DNA from 2 places in the Reyranella sp. GW821-FHT12G01 genome. Region 2 is predicted to be linked to the other one. Evidence: predicted binding sites of a transcription regulator. Region 2 holds the regulator's gene; the other holds the start of a gene.
The links. The regulator HrcA, encoded in region 2, represses chaperone genes, less so after heat shock. The targets are predictions, from matches to a motif close to GTTAGCACTCNCNNNNNGNGAGTGCTAAC.

Region 1 (3,405 bases), 900 kb from region 2:
GGTCTCGGCGACCGCTTCGAGGTCGGGATATTGCGGCGCGCGTGCCGCGGACGTTACGGCCAGCGCGCGCACCTGGCCCGAGCGCACGTAGCTCTCGCCGATCACGATGTCGGGGAAGGTGACGTGGATGCGCCCGCCGATCAGGTCCTGGATCGCAGGGACCGCGTCCTTGTAGGCGACCTCCTCGAACGCGACGCCGCTCTGTTCGGCGAACAGCGCCGACGGCACGCGCGAGGAGGTGTTGCCGTAGCCCGAGAAGATCGGCTCTCGCCGCGCCTTCGCCCAGGCGACGAACTCCTTCACCGTCCTGTAGGGGGCGTCCTTCGCCACCAGCATGAAGCCCGGGATCGTGCCGTCGACCGCGACCGTGGTGAAGTCGTCGGGATCGTAGGTCATCTGCTTGTAGAGGCTGGGATTGGCCGCAAGGCTCGAGGTCGAGCCGTGCAGCAGGGTGTAGCCGTCGGCCGGCGCGTTCTTCACGATCGCCGTGCCGATCATCGCCGTCGCGCCCGGCTTGTTGTCGATGACGAAGGTCTGCCCCGCCATCTTCTCGACCTCGTGGGCGACGATGCGCGAGACGATGTCGCCCGAGCCGCCGGGCCCGAAGGGGACGACGAGGCGTACAGGCTTCGACGGCCAGTTGGCCTCCTGTGCGCGCACGAGGGACGGGACCGCCGACGCAAGCGGCAGGGAGCCCAGCAGGGCGAGAGCGTTTCTCCGGTTCATGCCGCCAGCGGAGACCGCCGGCGGCTGCCCGTCAATGAAGCTGATAGAGGCCTGATGCGAACGTGAATTCGGCAGGCTTGATCAGCCGCGTGTTGGCGACGGTCACCTTGTGGACCTTGCCGTCGAGATTGCGGTCCCAGAAATCGAGGAATTTGGTGAGGGCGGGGAAACGAGGGGCCAGATCGAGGTTCTGCCAGAGGAAGCTCTGCAGGACGTGCTTGTGATCGGGCATCCAGTAGAGGATTTCGGCGGTTGTGATGCGGTAGTCATTGAGCTGCGCAACAAAACTGCGGTCCATATAGGCCCTCCTTGACACGGTGCGCCTGGGGGAATAGTCACGCACCCTTGCTGGGAAATCAGCAAAAATCGTTCCACTTCAAGGAGTTAGCAGCCGTCTCTCACGATTGCTGCTAGTGCGAACCTACTTCAGGAACCTTTTGTGGGCTGCCTTGACTCATGGAGCCTACAACCCTAAATCCCGTGCGCCATTGGCACTCCTTCTCTGCGAGTGCTGACAGCAATCCATTCGCCGCGGCCGACCGGTCGTGCAGGTCAATCGATCACTGGAGGAAGAAACATGAAGTTCCGTCCGCTTCACGACCGAGTCGTGGTCAAGCGCGTCGAGGAAGAAGGCAAGACCAAGGGCGGGATCATCATTCCCGACACCGCCAAGGAAAAGCCGATGGAAGGCGAGATCGTCGCCGTTGGCCCGGGCGCCCGCGACGAGAAGGGCAACCTGGTTGCTCTGGACGTCAAGAAGGGTGACCGCATCCTGTTCGGCAAGTGGTCGGGCACCGAGATCAAGATCGACGGCCAGGATCTCCTGATCATGAAGGAATCCGACATCATGGGCATCATCGAAGGCTCCGCCTCGATGAAGAAGGCCGCCTAAGCCTCCCCCCATCGACCGAAACAATCACAACATTCGAGAGGAACTAGAAAATGGCAGCCAAGGAAGTCCGTTTTAGCGCCGACGCCCGCCAGCGCATGCTGCGCGGCGTCGACATTCTCGCCGACGCGGTGAAGGTCACGCTCGGCCCGAAGGGCCGTAACGTCGTCATCGACAAGTCGTTCGGCGCGCCGCGCATCACCAAGGACGGCGTCACCGTCGCCAAGGAGATCGAGCTCTCCGACAAGTTCGAGAACATGGGCGCCCAGATGGTGCGCGAAGTGGCCTCGAAGACCAACGACATCGCCGGCGACGGCACGACGACGGCGACCGTTCTCGCCCAGGCGATCGTGCGCGAAGGCGTGAAGTCGGTCGCGGCCGGCATGAACCCGATGGACCTCAAGCGCGGCATCGACCTCGCTGTCGAGGCGGCCGTCGAGGACATCAAGGCGCGCGCCAAGAAGATCACGGGCACGGACGAAGTCGCCCAGGTCGGCACCATCTCGGCCAACGGCGACAAGTCGATCGGCAAGATGATCGCCGAAGCCATGAAGAAGGTCGGCAACGAGGGCGTCATCACGGTTGAAGAGGCCAAGAGCCTGGACACCGAGCTGGACGTCGTCGAGGGCATGCAGTTCGACCGCGGCTATCTCTCGCCGTACTTCATCACGAACGCCGACAAGATGATCGCCGAGCTCGACTCGCCGTACATCCTGCTGTTCGAAAAGAAGCTGTCGGGCCTGCAGGCGATGCTGCCGGTGCTCGAGGCCGTCGTGCAGTCGGGCAAGCCGCTGCTGATCATCGCCGAGGACGTCGAGGGCGAAGCCCTGGCGACCCTGGTCGTGAACAAGCTGCGTGGTGGCCTGAAGATCGCCGCCGTCAAGGCGCCGGGCTTCGGTGACCGTCGCAAGGCGATGCTCGAGGACATGGCGATCCTGACCGGCGGTCAGCTGATCTCCGAGGACCTCGGCATCAAGCTCGAGAACGTCACGCTCGACATGCTCGGCAAGGCCAAGAAGGTCCTCGTCGAGAAGGAAAACACCACGATCGTCGACGGCTCGGGCAAGAAGGCGGACCTCCAGGCCCGCATCAGCCAGATCCGCGCTCAGATCGAGGAGACCACCTCGGACTACGACCGCGAGAAGCTCCAGGAGCGCCTGGCCAAGCTCGCCGGCGGTGTTGCGATCATCAAGGTCGGCGGCGCCACCGAGGTCGAGGTCAAGGAGAAGAAGGACCGCGTTGATGACGCCATGCACGCCACCAAGGCTGCGGTGGAAGAGGGTGTCGTCGCCGGCGGTGGTTCGGCTCTGCTCTACGCGATCCGCGCGCTCGACAAGATCCGTACCGCCAACGACGACCAGAAGGTCGGCATCGAGATCGTGCGTCGTGCGCTGCAGGCGCCCGTCCGCCAGATCGCCGAGAACGCCGGCTACGACGGCGCCGTCGTTGCGGGCAAGATGCTCGAGCAGAAGGACACTTCGTTCGGCTTCGACGCCCAGAAGGGTGACTACGGCGATATGGTCAAGGCCGGCATCATCGATCCGGTGAAGGTCGTTCGTACGGCCCTGCAGGACGCCGCTTCGGTGGCCGGTCTGCTGGTCACGACCGAGGCGATGATCGCCGAGAAGCCGGAGAAGAAGGCCCCGATGATGCCGCCGGGTGGCGACGGCGGCATGGGCGGCATGGACTTCTAAGTCCATTCTTCTCGAAGAAATGCGGAAAGGCCGGGGAGCGATCCCCGGCCTTTTCTTTTGCTTGTATGCTCTCGGCCACTGGGAGGGGCTGAAGCG
Region 2 (3,405 bases):
GTCGAAGCCCTTGCCCATGTCCCACGGGCGGCCCATGTCCTTGGCCTGGTTCTGGAGATCGCGGCGCGTCATGTCGAGACCGACACCGTAGCCGTAGACATGCTCCAGCGCCTTCTCGACGGGGATGTTCGCACCGCCCGACTTCATCGCCACGACCAGCTCCATCTCATGGTGCAGATTTTTGGTGGCCGGCGGATAGGCAACCTTGGTCGGGTTCTTCGGGTCGGCGCAGATGACGATCGCGTCGGCCGGCTTGGTAAAGAAGAACGGCGGCTCGCGGTCGGGATCGTGTCCCATCTCGCGGGCATGGGCGGCGTAATTGCGGCCGACGCAGAAGATGCGGCGGACGGGAAACAGATCGCCGGTTCCGTGGACCGGCACGCCGACGGTGGCCGGCGGCGTTACGACATAAGCCATCGCTTTCTCCCTCAAGAGCGTGCCTTTATGAAGGTCACCGGAGTGCTGGGCAATGACCGACGAAAATGTCCTGATCGTGCAGGCCGATACGGCCGAAACCTCGCTGGGCTGGGCCGCCCTGGGCGAGCGGCGCTGGCGCTGCACCGTGGGTGCAGGCGGGATCCGCGAAGACAAGGTCGAGGGCGATTCCGCCACGCCGGTCGGCGAATTCCCGTTGCGCCGCATCTATTTCCGCAACGACCGGCTGGTCCTGCCCAAGGTCAATCTGCCAGCCCGGCCGATCAACGAGCATGACGGCTGGTGCGACGACCCGCGCTCGCCCACCTACAACCGGCTGGTCAGCATCCCCAACGAGTGGAGCCACGAGAAGATGTGGCGCGAGGACGGGCTCTACGATCTCGTCGTCGTGGTCGGCTACAACGATGATCCGCCGGAAGGCGAATGGGGCAGCGCCATCTTCCTCCACGTCGCGCGCGACGATTACGCCGGCACCCAGGGCTGCGTCGCCTTTGCGCGCAACGATCTTCTGGAGCTTCTGCCGCTGCTGAGCCGCGAAACCCGGCTGCGAATCCTCTCACATGCCGCCAATGAAGAGGCGGTGCCGCGTTCGGAGGAAGACGAGCGCATCAAGCAGTTCGAGGACTTCGACGAGAAGGACTGGTAGGTGCCCGATGGGGTTCGCTTATCCGACCATCCGCCCAATCGTGCGCGCGGTGTAGTCGACCAGCGGGATGATGCGCGCGTAGTTGAGGCGGGTCGGACCGATCACGCCGATGGCACCCAGGATGCGCTCCTGCGAATCGCGGAATGGCGCCACCACCATCGAGCAGCCGGTGTTGGCGAACAGCGGATTGTCGGCGCCGATGAAGATCTGCACGCCCGACGCGGTGTTGGCGAGTTCGAGCAGGCGCACGAAGCTCTCACCGCGCTCCAGCGCATCGAACAGGATGCGCACGCGTTCCAGATCCTCGATCGCCGTGATGTCTTCAAGCAGGCGCGCCTGGCCACGCACGATCAGCGAGCCGGCGCCATTCGGTTCACCGGACCACGTCGCAAGACCCGATTCGATCACCCGCGCCGTGAGGTCGTTCAGCTCCGCGCGCTTCAGCTTGATGTCTTCGAGGATCAGCCGGCGTGCTTCGTCGAAGGTGCGCCCGCTCAGCCGCGCATTGAGATAGTTGCTGGCCTCGGTCAGCGCCGACGGCGGCATGCCGAGCGGCGTGTCGATCACGCGGTTCTCGACATGGCCCGAATGCGTGACCGTGACGACCAGCGCGCGGCCGGGGCCGAGATTGACGAATTCGATGTGCTTCAGTGGCTGTTCCGTCTTGGGCGCCATCACCAGGCCGGCGCAACGCGACAAGCCCGACAGCATTGCGGTTGCCTGCTCCAGCGCCTCGGTGACGCTGCGGCCCGACGTGGCGCAGCGCGCCTCGATCGATTCGCGCTCCTCTTCGGAGACGTTGCCGACCTCGAGCAGGCCGTTCACGAACAGTTTTAGCCCAGCGTCGGTCGGCAGGCGGCCGGCCGAGGTGTGTGGTGCGTAGAGAAGGCCCGCGTCTTGAAGATCGGCCATGATGTTTCGAATGGTGGCCGGCGACAGGGTCTCGGTGAGCTTGCGAGTCAGCGCCCGGGAGCCCACCGGCTCGCCCGTCTCGACATAACCTTCCACGACGTGGCGCAGCACTTCGCGTGCACGTTCGTTCAGTTCCGCCACGGAGGCAGCCTGGCGTTGTCCGGTCGGGGAATCGGCAAGGGCGCCCCCGGGAATGCCGATGCGGTGGATCGCCATGGAAAAAATGTAGGTAGTGCGGGCAGCAGGGTCAATGAAGCCGGCGCGCCAATCGGCGGCAAACCACCGGATGGCGGCTGGATTCGCCGTCTGCCGGGGGGTACACACCGGCCGCCCACCCCTCAGGAGAAACCCATGCGCCCATCAGGCCGCGCCCCCGACCAGCTTCGCCCGGTTTCCCTAGAACCCGGCTTTTCCCGTCACGCCGAGGGGTCGTGCCTGGTCAAATTCGGCGACACGCATGTCCTTTGCACCGCCTCGATCGACGAGAAGGTGCCGCCGTGGATGCGCAACAGCGGCAAGGGCTGGGTGACGGCCGAATACGGCATGCTGCCGCGCTCGACCCATACCCGCACGGACCGTGAGGCCGCGCGCGGAAAGCAATCGGGCCGCACCCAGGAGATCCAGCGCCTGATCGGCCGCTCTCTGCGCGCCGTCGTGAACCTGCAGGCCATGGGCGAACGCCAGATCAACATCGACTGCGACGTGCTGCAGGCCGACGGCGGCACCCGCACCGCCAGCATCACCGGCTCGTGGGTGGCGCTGCACTTCGCCTTCGAGCGCCTGATCAAGGACGGCAAGCTGGCCGCGAACCCGCTGACCGGCACGGTCGCCGCGGTGTCGTGCGGCCTGTGGGAAGGCACCGCCGTTCTCGACCTCGATTACCCCGAGGATTCCAAGGCCGAGGCCGATGCCAATTTCGTGCTGACCGGTGCGGGCGGCATCGTCGAGGTGCAGGGCACGGCCGAGAAGGATCCGTTCAGCGAGGCGCAGTTCCTCGAGCTGCTCGCTCTCGCCAAGAAGGGCATCGGCGAACTGGTGGTCCTGCAGAAGCAGGCGATCGGGAAGAACTGATGGCGCGGCGCTTCGTTCTGCCAAAGCTCGTTGTGGCGACCCACAATCGCGGCAAGGCGGGCGAGATCCGCACCATGCTGGCGCCGTTCGGCGTCGAGATCGTCTCGGCGGGCGAGCTTGGCCTGCCGTCGCCCGACGAGACCGGCACCACCTTCGAGGACAATGCCACGCTGAAGGCGCTGGCAGCCGTGCGGGGAAGCGGTCTTCCTTCGCTGGCCGACGATTCCGGCCTCAGCGTACACGCCCTCGATCATCAGCCCGGCGTCTACACCGCCGACTGGGAAGGGCCGGCGCGCGACGCAATGGTCGGCATGCGCCGCATCCAGGACGAGCTGGCGGCG

Region 1: the regulator HrcA is predicted to act here: its motif matches at 1,214-1,242, upstream of groES (co-chaperone GroES).

What each region holds. Positions count from the first base shown of each region.
Region 1 covers NZ_JBXAPV010000001.1:1,413,606-1,417,010, forward strand. The annotation lists gene AC1RP5_RS07005 (Bug family tripartite tricarboxylate transporter substrate binding protein) at 1-726, opposite strand, end outside; gene AC1RP5_RS07010 (usg protein) at 758-1,024, opposite strand; gene groES (co-chaperone GroES) at 1,304-1,618, shown strand; gene groL (chaperonin GroEL) at 1,669-3,309, shown strand.
Region 2 covers NZ_JBXAPV010000001.1:516,923-520,327, reverse strand. The annotation lists gene AC1RP5_RS02465 (fumarylacetoacetate hydrolase family protein) at 1-417, opposite strand, end outside; gene AC1RP5_RS02460 (L,D-transpeptidase family protein) at 470-1,081, shown strand; gene hrcA (heat-inducible transcriptional repressor HrcA) at 1,100-2,134, opposite strand; gene rph (ribonuclease PH) at 2,345-3,064, shown strand; gene rdgB (RdgB/HAM1 family non-canonical purine NTP pyrophosphatase) at 3,064-3,405, shown strand, end outside.